DNA from 2 places in the Virgibacillus sp. LDC1 genome. Region 2 is predicted to be linked to the other one. Evidence: predicted binding sites of a transcription regulator. Region 2 holds the regulator's gene; the other holds the start of a gene.

Region 1 (7,527 bases), 3.8 Mb from region 2:
TCGGGAAAGCGGCGGGCCTGCGGTATCCGATGAGTTCTTGGTTTACCGTCTCGGGGAGAACAAGGATAACCGGCTGCGGGACATCGTGTCCACGATTCAAGCCGAGCAGGACAAAATCATCCGGGCAGCCAAAAACACCGCCCTCATCATCCAAGGGGTGGCGGGAAGCGGAAAAACGACGGTGGCACTGCATCGGCTGGCTTATTTGCTCTATCAGTACAAAGAGCAGGTAACCGCGGAGAAAATGATCATATTCGCGCCCAACCTGATGTTTCTGGATTACATATCCGACGTGCTGCCGGAGCTCGGAGTCGGTGATATACAGCAGCGGACCTTTGGCGATTGGGCAGCGGAGCTGCTCGATATTCAGCTCGCTTCGGACGATCATACCCACACGCTTCATCAATGGTTCGAGACGGAGCCGGGTCAGAGGACACCGGATATTGACGATAATGTCAGCGGGCGCTATAAAGGCTCATTGAGACTGATGGAGATCATCCGGCGCTGCGTGGTGGCTATCGAATCCGAAGCTCTCCCGGACGGGGACTTCTCTCCATGGGAGGGGGCCGTTCTGAAACAGGAGACGATCGCGGAATGGTTCTACCAGGAATATAAACCATACCCATTAGCAAAACGGAAGGAACGGCTGCTGGCCAGATTGCACCGCTGGGTCGAGATGGAACTGAAGAAATCGCCATCAGTCACCGCGATGAAAGAACGGAAGAAAAAAGCGGCTCAACGAGAAAAGGCTTATGCGAACCGATGGCCTAAATTTGAGCCGGTCTCACTATATAAACAATTGTTTGGGGCGGTTAAGGCAACCGGATCGTGGTTTGAAGAGCTATCCGCTCTGATTCCGCCCGAGGTGCTCGCCGCAACGCGTAAAGATTTGAAGAAGAACGTGGTCCGCGAAGAGGATTTGCCTGCCTTGCTGTATTTCCACTGTTTATTGAATGATATTACCGGAGAGCAGCGTTTTGACCATATCGTTATTGATGAGGCTCAGGATTTCTCGCCATTCCAGGTGGCTGTGCTGGACCTGTTCGTCAGAGGACATTCCTTCACTATATTAGGTGATTTGTCGCAGGGCATTCATGCCTATCGCGGCGTTCATGCGTGGGAAGAGATGAGCTCCCTGTTCAAGGAAGAGGAGACAGCCTATTTTGCCTTGACACGCAGTTATCGCTCCACGATGGAGATTATCGAATTTGCGAACGGCATTTTGGAGAAGGGGGTTAGCAGTGATCTGCTCGCCGTACCCGTATTCCGAAGCGGCGATGCCGTTCGCTTGATTCCTTATGATTCGGCGAAATCCAGAACGAGAGATTTGGAACGGGCGATGGAGGCACTCATCGCTAAGGAATATCGGACGGTCGCTATACTCACTCGGACCTTGCGAGAAGCGCAAGAGCTGCATGAGGGGTTAAGTTCGAAATGGCCGGAGCTGAACCTGATTGATGGCAGCAAAGGAACGTATCAGGGCGGTTATTCCGTGCTTCCTGTTTATTTGTCCAAGGGGCTTGAGTTCGATGCGGTTGTGGTGGCGGATGCAGATCAGGCGCATTATGCGGAGAAAGCTTGGGATGCTAAGCTGATGTATGTGGGATGTACGCGGGCACTGCATGAGCTGTGGCTGCTGCATGGGGAGCCGCTGCCTTCGTATATCATGACGGAGACCTCAGAAATTACGGCCAGCGGCTGGCCAGCGGAGTAAGGTGAGATGGTGTTACTAACTTAGTAAACGTTAAGCGTGAAGAGAAAAGAACGGAAAATGTCCCGTGGGGTGGTACATGTCTGCATGTGCTTGTCTCTGCGGGTCTTTTTGTTGTGCTTGTGCTTAACCAAGCATTTGGTAGGAAGAGCCCAGATTTTCGATAAACCGGATCAAAGTCCATACAGCGAGGATGGAACCTGCAGTTGCCAGGATGATGAAGAGTGTCATTTTTCGCATAGGCTTTCGTTTCAATTCAATAGCCTCCCTTCGTGCGTGGTATTCGAGTGATACGTTTATAATGAAACCTCGTCCTCTTCCTCATTTCGGATGCCCTGCTTATATTTATAGAGAATGATGGATGAACGAGTGAAGGCATAAAGGCCGACCAGGAACTGCAAGATGAGGATGGCATACAGCAGGTTTATCGCGAGTCTCTCATCGTCGAGGTATTCGGGCCCAAAGATCTCTTTTAATAGATTGTTATGGTTAACATGGGTATAGAGTCCAAGTAAACTGATCCCCATATTGATAGCCCCGTTTGATAAATTACGTTTGGACTTCTTGCGAGTTGTCATAGCCACTCTCCTTGGATAAGGATTCTCTATAGTCTCCTATAATATTGAACGCTCTGGAAAGATAAAAGTTGGTTATCATGTTAAACGAGCAGCGAATATCGATGGATTATTCGAATCACCAGATTGGATCTCATAGGCTAGCTACAGGCATAACGAAATCGAATATGGTATGATAGAGGCTGACGGATTTGATTGAAACCGGCTATCTTTGCATTGATATCAGACAAGGAAGTGTAGCAATGGATTTATTCAGTATCGGGCGTGAAGGGGACCGTGATTCCCGGCTGCTGGCCGATCGGATGCGCCCTTCGTCGCTGGATGAATATATAGGACAAGAACACATTATCGGTCCGGGCAAGCTGCTTAGACGGGCCATAGAGGCAGACCAGGTTTCTTCCATTTTATTGTACGGGCCGCCGGGATGCGGCAAAACAACGCTGGCCCATATTATCTCACAGCAAACGAAGGGGTACTTCGTTCGGCTGAATGCGGTGGAAGCCTCGGTTAAGGACGTGAGGGAAGTCATCGAGCAAGCCCAAAGCAACCGCAGCCTGTACGGCACCAAAACGATCCTGTTTCTGGATGAGGTTCACCGCTTTAACAGCTCAAGACAGGACGCGCTGCTGCCTGCCGTGGAGAACGGGACGATTATATTTATCGGCGCGACGACAGAGAACCCCTTTCATTACGTAAATGGGGCCTTGATGAGCCGTTCAACCTTGTTCCAGCTTGAGCCGCTGACTAAGAACCATTCCATGATCGCCATGTTGCGCGCGCTATCCGACCCAGATAAAGGTCTTGGCTTCATGGATCTCCAGGCCGATGAGGAAGCATTGGAGCATATTGCAACCATGGCGAACGGGGATATCCGGCGTGCACTGAATGCGCTTGAGCTGGCGGCGATGACGACCCCGCCTGATGCAGGCGGTACGGTTCATATTACGCTCGAAGTGGCCGAGGAATCGATCCGCAAGCCGCTCGTCAAGGCGGACGAGTCCACGCAGTATGACGTGCTATCCGCCTTTCATAAGAGCATTCGAGGTTCCAGCGATGCGGCCTTGTTCTGGTTCTTGTATGCGGTCGAAAAGCTGGGGATGGACCCGATGGTGTTCATCCGCCGTTTGATTGCTGCCAGCAGCGAGGATATCGGACTTGCCAATCCGCAAGCGATGGTGCAGGCGGTGAGTGCACTTGATGCCTACCGGAACAACGGGTGGCCGGAAGCCAAGCTTAACATTGCCCAGGCCATCCTGTTTGCGGTGGAGAGCCCGAAATCCGATGGCGTTGTGTCAGCCATATCCCGGGCGATGTCCGCCATGGATGAAGTGAAATCGGCAGAGGTTCCGCTTCATCTGCGTGATGCGCATTACTCGGGGGCGGTGAAGCTGGGACATGTCGGCTATAAGTATCCGCACGATTATCCGGGCCATTACGTCAAGCAGGAATATTTGCCGAAGGAGCTCTCCCGCCGGGTGTTCTATCAGGCGACGGAGCAGGGGAACGAAGCCAAGATCGCACATAATCAGCGATTACGACGCGAAGAATAGGGTCGTATTAACATGAATGGTAACTACGGCCGCGCAAATGGGGGAAATGAATGATGAAAACAGGGAAACAACGGTTTGCCATCCTGCTGCTGTCCGTCGGCATGGTGCTGAGCGGCTGCTCGGGAAAAAGCGCTTCGGAACAGGTCTCCAATGGACAGGCCGAGGCCGTGCATGAGCATGGGCATCAGACCCAGCTGTCCAATGGGGATATCCAGGAGGCGACGGCCTCGATAGACGAGCTGCCTGCCTTTTTGAAGAGCCAGACCAGCGAGCTCCAAACGATCTATGCATTATCCGCCCAGGTGAGTGATGTCCTGAAATATATTCCTTGTTATTGCGGCTGCGGGGACAGTGCCGGTCATGAGAGCAACCTGAACTGTTTTATTGATGAGATTCAGGAGGACGGCAGCGTGGTGTGGGACGATCATGGCACCCGCTGCGGGGTTTGCTTGGACATTGCCGTGGAATCTGCCAAAATGAGCAGCGAGGGCAAGAGTCTGATGGAGATTCGGATCGCAATCGACGAAAAATACAGCACAGGTTATGCTAAGCCGACACCAACCCCGATGCCGCCTGCCGAAAGTTAATCCTACTGCAGCTAAACCAAGAGGCACCCGATGTGATCGATATGATCGCTCGAGTGCCTTTTTGCTGTTGGGTATCAGGCCCTTCTTGGATGTTTTCAGGAATCGCCTGATCCGTTTCTCGGATTAATAAGCGTGATCTATCTCACAGCATTAAACTATATATGGATGTAAATTAATAAAATAAAACTATATATAGTATGTTGATGAGATGTAGACGAGGAGTTGATTATATTCATGAAAGTTATGAAGAGAGACGGATGCCTGGTGAATTTTGAGATAAGCCGGATCGTGGAGGCGGTGGATAAAGCATTTATTGCGGTTGAGGGTGCTTCCCGCAAGGAAGCCTCCTTGCGGATTGGGGATGAGGTTGCTCATGCCACCGCGGGTATGGAACAGGTGAGCGTGGAGGAAATTCAGGATATCGTTGTCGAGCATTTGCAAAGTACAGGATACGCAAAGGTGGCGTCAGCTTATCAACATTACAGGGAAACCCGTGATCTGGAGCGGATGCGGCGGGGAGAACTCTACAAGATCAGCAGGGATGTGATTGGGGTAACGAATCTGGATCTGCTCCGGGAGAATGCAAATCTGAACGGAGAATCCTTCAGTGGAAAAATGAGTCGGATCGGCTCCGAGTACGCCAAATGGATGGCAAGCAAATTCATCCTGCCTGGAGAACTCATGAGAGCGGTGAGGGATGGCTATGTGTACGTGCACGACCTGGACCAGTATGCACTCGGAACGACGAACTGCATTTTCATCCCATTTGACCGTCTATTGGCCAAGGGCTTCAATACCGGTAACGGATCGGTCAGGCCGCCGCAGAGCATCATGACCGCGATGGCGCTGGTGGCCATCATCTTTCAATCCCAGCAGAACAGTCAATTCGGCGGCGTGTCCGGAAATAAAATCGATTGGGATCTGGCGCCGTATGTCGGCAAATCGTTTCGTCGGCATTTCCGCAAAGGGCTTGCCTACTTCGGGGAAGCGGAGCATGGAGAGGATTGGTCATATGAACGAGCTCTTCAGGATAACGAAATATACATAGACAATGGGCTACTGAAGGACATGTACCCGACAATATATCACTACGCATATAACGAAACGGTAAATGAAGTAAAGCAGGCTGCGGAATCCCTGATCCATAATTTAAACACGATGAGCAGCCGGGCCGGCGGGCAAATTCCCTTTACATCGCTGAACTACGGCATGTGCACGTCAACCGAAGGTAGGCTGGTATCCCACGCTTTGCTGGATGCCACGATGAAAGGGCTCGGCGGCGGCGAGACGCCGATATTTCCGCAGCATATTTTTCAGTGCAAGCAAGGGGTTAACCAGGCGCAAGGGGAGCCCAATTACGATCTGTTCCTGAAAGCCGTTGAGTGCTCCAGCCGCAGGCTCTACCCGAATTTTGTCAATGTGGATGCGTCGTTTAATCTGGTCTACTATAACCCGGACGAGCCAGACACGATTATTGCCACCATGGGCTGCCGGACACGGACAATTTCAGACCGGTTCGGGCGAAACCGCCTGAGCGGCAAAGGCAACTTATCCTTTAATACGATCAATCTGGTTCGTCTCGGCATTGAGCATGGCATCATCGAAGGGAAACGGGATATGCCTGACCTGAATCTCTTCTATGAGCAGCTGGATCAGTATATGACCATTGCGGTAGAGGGTTTGATTCACCGTTACGAGCTGCAGGCCGACCAACCGGCCAAAGCGTCGGATTTTATGATGCGGGAAGGCGTGTGGGAAGGCGGCGAAACCCTGGCCCCGGAGGACAAGGTACGCGAACTGATTAAGCACGGTACCCTGGCGCTTGGATTTATCGGGCTGGCCGAATGCCTGAAGGCGTTGACCGGACTGCATCACGGAGAGGATGAGAACAGTCGCGTTCTGGGAATTGAGATCATCCGGCATATGCGCCAGTTTTGCGATGCAGCCAGTGAAAGATATAACCTGAACATCACGTTGTTTGCCACGCCGGCAGAAGGGTTGTCCGGAAAATTCACGAAGCTGGACCGGCAAACCTTCGGGGTGATCGAGGGTGTGACAGACCGCGAATATTATACGAACTCGTTTCATATTCCGGTGTACTATCCGATGGCCGCGTACCGCAAAATCCGTTCCGAAGCTCCTTTCCATGAGCTGTGTAATGCAGGAGCGATTTCGTATGTGGAGCTGGACGGCAACGCAAGGCAGAATACGGCTGCTTTTCAGGACATCGTGAAGTTTGCGCTGAAGCAGAACATTGGATATTTCTCTGTAAACCATCCCGTCGACCGTTGTCCGGCATGCAACTACGAAGGGATTATCGGAAGTGCTTGCCCTGGATGCGGCGCCTTGGAGGCGGATGGAAACTTCCAGCGGCTGCGGAGAGTGACGGGATACTTAACGGGCAATTATACCGAGCGCTTCAATTCGGCCAAGCAGGCTGAGGTCAGGGATCGGGTGAAGCATCTGTGAATGTGTGCGGATACATTCCCGAGAGCATCAATGAAGGTCCGGGACTTCGGGCAGTTCTATTCGTGAGCGGCTGCCGTCATGCGTGCGCCGGATGTTTTAATACAGATTCCTGGGACTTTGAAGCGGGGGAGCCGTTTACAGAAGAGTTGTCCGCGTCCATCCTGCAGGATATCATCGACAACCCCTTGCTGGATGGCGTGACCTTATGCGGTGGAGACCCGTTCTTCTCGCCGGAGGAATGCACGGTATTTGTACGCAAGCTCAGAACCCTCTGTCCCGGGAAAAGTGTATGGGCCTACACGGGCTTCACCTTTGAAGCGCTGCTGAGGCAGCCGAAGCTGCGCGAATTGGCGATGCAGTGCGATGTAATCGTGGATGGCAAATTCCAGCTGGAGTTAAGGGATGTCTCGCTTCCCTTTCGAGGCAGCTCCAATCAGCGTTTCATTGACGTAGCCGTCAGCCTAGAACGGGGAGAAACGGTAGAATATGTTCTTCGCTAGCAGGTAAAAAAAGAGCACACACTTTACGGATTCCTCCGTGTTAAGTGTGTGCTCTTTTCGTTCAGGCCAGCGGATTAATATGGAACTTTATCCGCCGTTTCGATCGTTCCTCCGCCAAGGCAGTCGTCCCCTTGG
Region 2 (7,527 bases):
GCTCCCGCGCTTTGTTGCAATGCTCGCAGCGGCAAAAGGCATTGGGAAAGCCTTCTGCGGCTGCAGTTCCTAGAAAGTGAATTTTCAAAGTCATGTCTCCTTGCCATGCAAACTGTAGTGATCCATTTTTACGTCCTGGATTGAACGGATTGTCGTTCTACAATCGATGTTTGAATTTTAATGGTGATGGGATTTTCGTTGGAGTTGCCCACGCGCTTCATCAGCAAATCAACGGCCGATCGGGCAAGCTTCTCGGTATCTTGTCGAACCGTCGTAAGCGGTGTCGGAATATATGCCGCTAACTGAATATCGGAGAACCCGACGATGGACAGCTTTTCAGGAACCGGAATCCCCATTTGCAGTGCGGTGTGAATGGTCGAGATGGCGACATGGTCATCCCCGCACATGATGGCCGTCATCCGGGGGTTGTCGAGAATAAACTGCTCCTGTTCCGGATCGCACTCATTAATGCGGCTGGTATCGCAAGCGACGCTTCGAAAATGAATGTTCTGGATCTTCACCGGAATTTTATGGTCGAGCAGCGCTTGGATATAGCCTTGATACCGTTCCTTCCGGCTTGTGATATTGTCGATCGGATTCGAAGTGTATCCGACTTCCCGGTGCCCCTTCTCGATCAAATACTTCGTCATTTGATAAGAGCCCGTATAGTGGTCGTGATACACGCAATCAATCTCCACTTCATGGAAAATACGATCGATGATCACCAGCGGCAGTTTGCGCAGCTTTAGTCGCAGCACCTGATCGCTGCAGGTCTTCCGCCCCTGAGGAAACAGAATGATACCGGTGATCCCTCCTTCGGCCAGCCTTTCCAGACAAAGATCCTCATCGTCGCAGTCCTTCGTCATTTTTAAAATGAGGTCGCACCCGTGCTTTCGCACTTCAGCCTCGGCTGCTGCGATGATTCTGGAAGTGTAATCGGATAGATGGGGCATAATGAGTGCGATCTGTCCAACCAGCCTGTCCACGTTCGGCGCCGCCTCGGTGACTTGGGGAGAAGTTCCTCCATCGGCCATCAAACCTTCTATCGGCTGGGCAAGGAAGGTCCCTCTTCGGGGCAGGCGGTATACCAGTCCCTGCTCTGCCAGCTTTTGAAGCGCCAGCTTGCTTGTCATTCGACTCACGCCGAACAGCTTGGCAAGCTCTCCTTCGGATGGAACAGGATCATGCGGCCGCAGCCTACGACTTTGAATAATCTCGATTACCTGATCCGCCACCCGGTGATATAATTGATTCTGTTTAATCAAACGTACATCTTTCATCAAATTATCCCTCTAATCGTTGAGTCGACTCGTAATCCGCAAGGGATCTGATTTAAACTTAATGAATGTCACTGACATATTCAATGATATATTTGTAAAAGCCTTGTAAATTCTATGTTAAATCTCAATGCAGCGGTCCTGAATCATAAATTATATATCAGTGATTCATTCATTCGCTTCATATGTTTGCTTCAAAAAAGCGCCCCGCAAGCCTTGAAGTAAAGGCTTGTGGGACGCTTGGCTTTTTATTGCCGGGTAAATTCTGCCCGGTCAAAGTTTCCGATATATTTATAGGTGGAATCGGTTGAGTCGGTCAAAACAATATGGATCGTGAACGCCTGTGAGCGTCTCCGTCAGCTGCCCGACTGGCGCCTGACAACCATCCGTACCCGCTTATTACGTCCACTCGTGCAACCAATCCTCCTCTGTTGGCGTAATAAAAGGAAGACACACACGCTGGAAAAATGGGTCGTATTCTTCTAGTCATGCAGTCATTGTCATCAGGCAACCTTCTCCACCAAGGCGATCAACATCCTGGGGGCGGTGTACCAACCTGGTTTCACGATTGGCAAGGGCCATTTTTTCGGAAGTTATTTTTACATGTATTCGCTATAAAAATCTATTTGAAAGAAGGAAGATCGCATGATTATTACAACGACATCCACCATTGAAGGTTACCCTGTTCAAAGGTATATCGGTATTGTGACCGGCGAAGTCATTATGGGTGCTAATGTAGTGAGGGACTTTCTGGCCTCCATTACGGATATTGTCGGCGGGCGCTCAGGGGCTTACGAAAACAAGCTGCAGGAAGCAAGGGATGCAGCGTTTGTCGAGATGGAAGATCGAGCCGTACGCCTGGGGGCAAACGCCATTATAGCAGTGGACATCGACTATGAAGTTATTCGTGAGGGAATGCTGATGGTGGCCGTCAGCGGAACCGCAGTGGTGGTATAGCCGGTACAGTGTCAATTTTCCGTATATAAGTTCTTGTCGTTAAGTTATGACAAGAACTTATATACTTTGCCGTCTTTGGTATCTCAAATCTCTTATAAATAAAAAAATCCCATCATTCATAATTGATGGGATTTTTTTAGACCTTTAATTTTGAAACGTATTTATCAACGTATTGTTGATATTCATTTTTGTTGATTCCATTCCAATTACCGCATCCAGATTTCTGCGTGTCTCTGTGCAAATTGTTGGAAGGAGACAGGCGCCTTCCCAGTCACCCTCATTACAGTATCAGTACTTACATCGTCCGCCCCTTCCTTTCGAATTTTACGGTCGAATCTGAAAAAAAGAAGACGGTACCTGGAGTTCCGTGCATGTCTCCAAAGGTGCCGTCTTCCACTTTGGGGCAAGAGAAACTTTAAGTCTTTCACTCTTAGTAGGAAAGGAATATATAGATAAGTTGAAATCCGAAAATGATGATACCTTCGGATCTACTAAAGGTGCTTGAACCGGGTTGATTATACCTGAATCCAAGCGTTAGCCAGTAGAAGTGCTCCCCGAGCAGCCGCGGTATCGGCCAAATCGTTTAACATCACGAAGTCATGGATGATGCCTTGGAAGCGAACAGCCGTTACTCGAACTCCGGCTTCCCGCAGTTTATTGGCATACGCTTCACCCTCGTCCCGCAATACATCGGCTTCGCCTGTAATTACCAGAGCTTCAGGAAGCCCAGCCAATTGCTCAGTTGTCGCTTGCAGAGGAGATGCGTAAATTTCTTTTCTTTGCTCCGGATCCGTTGTGTATTGATCCCAGAACCATTGCATCGCGTCGCGACGCAAAAAGTAACCTTCGGCGAATTGTATGTAGGAATCGTTGTCGAATGAAGCGTCCGTTACCGGGTAGAACAACAATTGTTTGTGAATCTTCGGCCCTTTTCGATCTTTGGCCATCAGCGTAATGGCTGCGCTCATGTTGCCTCCGACGCTATCACCAGCTACTACAATACGGTTGGTATCAAATCCGTATTTGCTCCCGTTCTCTGCCACCCAGTCGAGTGCCGCGTACACTTCTTCGATCGCTACCGGATAGCGATTCTCGGGAGATAAACTGTAATTTGTGAACACAACTGCAGATTGGGAGCCAACGGCCAATTCGCGGATCAGTCGATCATGCGTATGTGCGTTACCGAATACCCAGCCGGCTCCGTGTGTGTACAGAATAACCGGAAGCACGCTCGGTGCATTTTGCGGGCGGACAATGGTAAGAGACACACTACCCTTAGGGCCGCCGTTAATGGTCAATTCTTCTATTTCAACCGGCAATTTATTCACAGAGCCGGATTGGACTTGATCGACGACTTCGCGGCCTTTCACCGGGCCATGATCAAACAAATAGGGAGGGTTGGCTGTCGCCTCCGCAAATTGTTTAGCAGCTGTTTCGAGTACGACTTTATTTGTCATTTTAAAAACTCCTGTCTCTTCTTTGGATTTGTTAAATTAAATTTTGAAATATTTGTGAATATAACATTTGTTCCCGAGATTTGTCTTACTTTACCATAAAATAAGTGTCAACATCCATATTACCAGGTATTCACGGAAGGTGAATAGGCGTTTCAATTTTAAAATCACATTTAGATTTTGATAGCTAAAAAAGATTCATGTAACACACTTCCTTCAAATTAATTTAGAAATCTAATATTCCCATTGTATTTGCAAAGAACCCGGAAATGTAATTACGCACATATTTGTAACTTAATCAATGATTTGGGTAGTATTGGCAGATGTGAATTGAACAAATTGAGGAAAAAGGGGCCCTCCGCAAAAGGAGGTCCTAATACTTGCCGTTACAGACAGCACGGGGATGCGTATCATCAACCATAATACTGTCGTACCCGATAGTTCAATCTAGCGTGACGCGGATCTTGTTCATTGCCAAGCCAATCAGGAGTTTAAAACCGAAGATTTTCTTCGATGCGGTTGATGTGCGGACGAATATCTCTCACGCCTTCCGAACCGAAGGCGAGTAAAATACGTCACCATGCATATGCTGAATTTTGTCCCAGTTGCCGGGATTGGTCGTGTCTGGAGCGCGGTGCTCCAGAATGGCCTGATATAGGACGGTTTTTTGTTCCAAATGGGCAATGTGCTGTTTGGCTTCTTCGAGCTTAACGAGCGCCGCTTCTTTATGCTCCATTATGAGTGTGTAGCGTTGCGGAATGGTCGAATCCCCTTCGAGGCAGAGGTCGACGTACGTTTTAATGACTTCAATCGGCATCCCGGATTGCTTGAGGCATTTGACGCCATGCAGCCAGTTGATCGATTCTTCGTCGAACATCCGAATGTTGTTTTGATTGCGCTGTACGCTTGGCACCAGGCCTTTATCCGTATAAAAGCGCACGGCGTGCTCGGTAAGTCCCGTAATCAGGGCGGCTTCTTTGACCGTATGCATGTGTAATCCTCCTTGGAAAATAAATTTTTGAAGACGGCTTGACTTCGTGTAACACGAAGGTAGTAGGCTTATTGTAATGCAAATCGACCGAAAGCGGAAGCCCCGCTGAGGTGCCCGATTCACGGGATTCGCGGCCGTTTGCCGTTTTACATTTGAACCATAGGAGGAATTACAATGCAAACTGTAACATTGAACAACGGAATGAAAATGCCGATCATCGGCTTCGGTGTCTACCAAATTCCCGATGCTGAAGAATGCGAGAATGCGGTATATGAAGCGCTGATGGCCGGTTACCGCCTAATCGACACCGCCGCGGGTTATCTGAATGAGGAAGCGGTCGGACGCGCGATCAAGCGCAGCGGCGTACCGCGTGAAGAGCTGTTCATCACGACCAAGCTCTGGGTTCAGGATGCCGGCTACGAGAGTGCCAAGCTGGCGTTTGCCAAATCCTTGAGGAAGCTGCAGCTCGACTATCTCGATCTGTACCTTATTCACCAGCCGTTTGGCGATTACTACGGCGCTTGGCGTGCGATGGAAGACCTGTACCGCGAAGGCAAAATCAAAGCGATCGGTGTCAGCAACTTCCTGCCCGATCGACTTATGGACCTCATCGTGCATAACAAAATCGTGCCCGCCGTCAACCAGGTCGAAACGCACCCGTTCTACCAGCAAATCGAGAACACCGCTTTTATGAAAGAGCAGGGAGTGCAGCACCAATCGTGGGGGCCGCTCGCTGAAGGACGCAACAACATGTTTGGCAACGAAGTGCTGACCTCGATCGCGGAAAAATACAACAAGTCCGTCGCTCAGGTCGTGCTGCGCTGGCTTGTTCAACGTGAAGTCGTTGTCATTCCAAAATCAGTGAGAAAAGAGCGGATCGTCGAAAACTTCAACATTTTCGACTTTGCGTTGAACGCGGACGATATCGAACAAATTTCCACCCTCGATACGGGGAAAAGTCTTTTCTTATCGTACCGCGATCCGGAAGTCGCCAAGATGATGGGCAACTGGAAAGTCGATCTGTAAACCTTGATCGAACCGTAAACTCATCACGCGTTTATCCTCATCTATAAAGAAAGGACAGAGCGCCCCTGTCCTTTCTTTACTTGAATTGCAAATTGTTTGTCCTTGGATAGGATCGGGTCGCGAAAATAAAACAAGCAGCGCCGGGAACCCCCATGCTGCTTGTTTTCATGATTTAAATTGATTACCCATCATTGTTTTCAATTTCGTCCCCAATTCGCCCCCAAGACCTTTTCTGAAAAGAATTAACAAGTCATTAAAAAACAAAAAAACCCTTGATGTACCATCAAGGGTTTTCTTCATATGGAGCCTAGGGGGATCGAACCCCTGACCTCATCGCTGCCAGCGATGCGCTCTCCCAGCTGAGCTAAGGCCCCGTAAGCGACTTCTATATCATATAAAAAATCAGCAGGCATGTCAACATGTTTTTCACATTTTTTGATGACGTGCTGTATCCCTTTTACTTCTCTATATCATGTCACTTATCGATGATGAGGATGGGAGCACCGGAAGAGCACCTGGATCACGCGGAACCCCGGCGCTCTTACAGCTCCTGACCGTCCGTATCCTTGGACAGCAGGCTTTTCAGTTCCTTCATAAACATATTGATATCCTTGAACTGCCGGTACACGGATGCAAACCGGACGTAAGCCACTTCGTCGACCGGATATAACCGTTCCATCAGAAGCTCCCCGATCTGGCGGCTCTCCACCTCTGCTGCTGCGGTATTTCGCAGTGCCTTCTCAACATCCGATACGATCATATCCAGCTGGTCCACCGATACCGGACGCTTCTCGCATGCACGTATCAAACCGCGGAGTACCTTCTCCCGGCTGAATTCTTCGCGGCTTCCGTCCTTCTTCACGACGATCAGCGGCGTTTCCTCCACCATCTCAAAGGTTGTGAATCTCTTGCTGCACTGCTCGCATTCCCTGCGGCGGCGGATGGATTTATTCTCGTTGGCAGGCCTGGAATCAAGCACTTTCGTCCCGGCATAACTGCAATATGGACACTTCATAAAGTCAACTTCACTTCCTTCGTTTCAGCGTTTTTTGGCCTTAATGGCGCTAAAGAAAAATTTACCAGCAAAACTTTTTTCTTTTATGTTATGAAAATGCGAAACCCGAGACATAATACTTTTACCAACCCAAGGAGGTGAACTTAACATGGCACAAAGCAACAACAACTCCAACAACCTGGTTGTTCCTCGCGCAAACGCTGCTCTTGAGCAATTGAAGTACGAGGTAGCTCAAGAACTTGGTATCTCCATTCCACAAGACGGATACCAAGGTAACATGACTTCCTACGAGAACGGTTCGATCGGGGGATACATCACAAAGCGTCTTGTAACCCTGGCCGAGCAACAATTGGCTGGTCAATTCTCCGGTCAATAATTGATTCTTCCTTAAAAAAGGAGTGTTGGACGGCTCGATGTAAGAGCCTGTCCAGCGCTCTTTTTTCATTAAAAGCCGTCCTTATACACATCCGTATATTGATTATAATAATAAATCACGCGCTGTACATAGTGACGGGTTTCCCCGATGGGAATACTCTTCACATTCTCGTAGGTTCCATCCCACATGCCCTTGTTGATCCAATTCTTGACGTTCCCGGGGCCTGCATTATAGGCAGCGATAGCGGCAATCGGATTGCCGTCCATTTCCTTGTGCAGGTTCTGAATATACCAGGTGCCGAGCTGGATATTCGCATCCACTTCATTCTTCACGCTCAGCAGGTTCACCGACGGCAGCTTGGCCATTTCCATCGCCCAGTTCGCCGTATCCGGCATCAGCTGCATAATGCCCAGCGCGCCTTTCTTGGACTC

Evidence for each region. Region 2 encodes NrdR, which represses ribonucleotide reductase genes. Its sites were predicted from a motif close to AACACNATATATNGTGTT; they were not measured.
Region 1: a site for NrdR is predicted at 4,606-4,623, ahead of OHJ21_RS00220 (anaerobic ribonucleoside triphosphate reductase). Genes of this name have one in related genera too.

Annotation. Positions count from the first base shown of each region.
Region 1 covers NZ_JAOXLZ010000001.1:30,901-38,427, forward strand. The annotation lists gene OHJ21_RS00195 (HelD family protein) at 1-1,714, shown strand, start outside; gene OHJ21_RS00200 (hypothetical protein) at 1,838-1,966, opposite strand; gene OHJ21_RS00205 (hypothetical protein) at 2,008-2,289, opposite strand; gene OHJ21_RS00210 (replication-associated recombination protein A) at 2,529-3,836, shown strand; gene OHJ21_RS00215 (PCYCGC motif-containing (lipo)protein) at 3,887-4,423, shown strand; gene OHJ21_RS00220 (anaerobic ribonucleoside triphosphate reductase) at 4,658-6,892, shown strand; gene nrdG (anaerobic ribonucleoside-triphosphate reductase activating protein) at 6,889-7,392, shown strand; gene mnmA (tRNA 2-thiouridine(34) synthase MnmA) at 7,467-7,527, opposite strand, start outside.
Region 2 covers NZ_JAOXLZ010000001.1:3,817,873-3,825,399, forward strand. The annotation lists gene OHJ21_RS17145 (MBL fold metallo-hydrolase) at 1-88, opposite strand, end outside; gene OHJ21_RS17150 (GntR family transcriptional regulator) at 129-1,280, opposite strand; gene OHJ21_RS17155 (YbjQ family protein) at 1,923-2,234, shown strand; gene OHJ21_RS17160 (alpha/beta hydrolase) at 2,750-3,691, opposite strand; gene OHJ21_RS17165 (MerR family transcriptional regulator) at 4,230-4,679, opposite strand; gene OHJ21_RS17170 (aldo/keto reductase) at 4,854-5,705, shown strand; tRNA gene OHJ21_RS17175 (tRNA-Ala) at 6,007-6,079, opposite strand; gene nrdR (transcriptional regulator NrdR) at 6,247-6,720, opposite strand; gene OHJ21_RS17185 (alpha/beta-type small acid-soluble spore protein) at 6,869-7,096, shown strand; gene OHJ21_RS17190 (lytic transglycosylase domain-containing protein) at 7,165-7,527, opposite strand, start outside.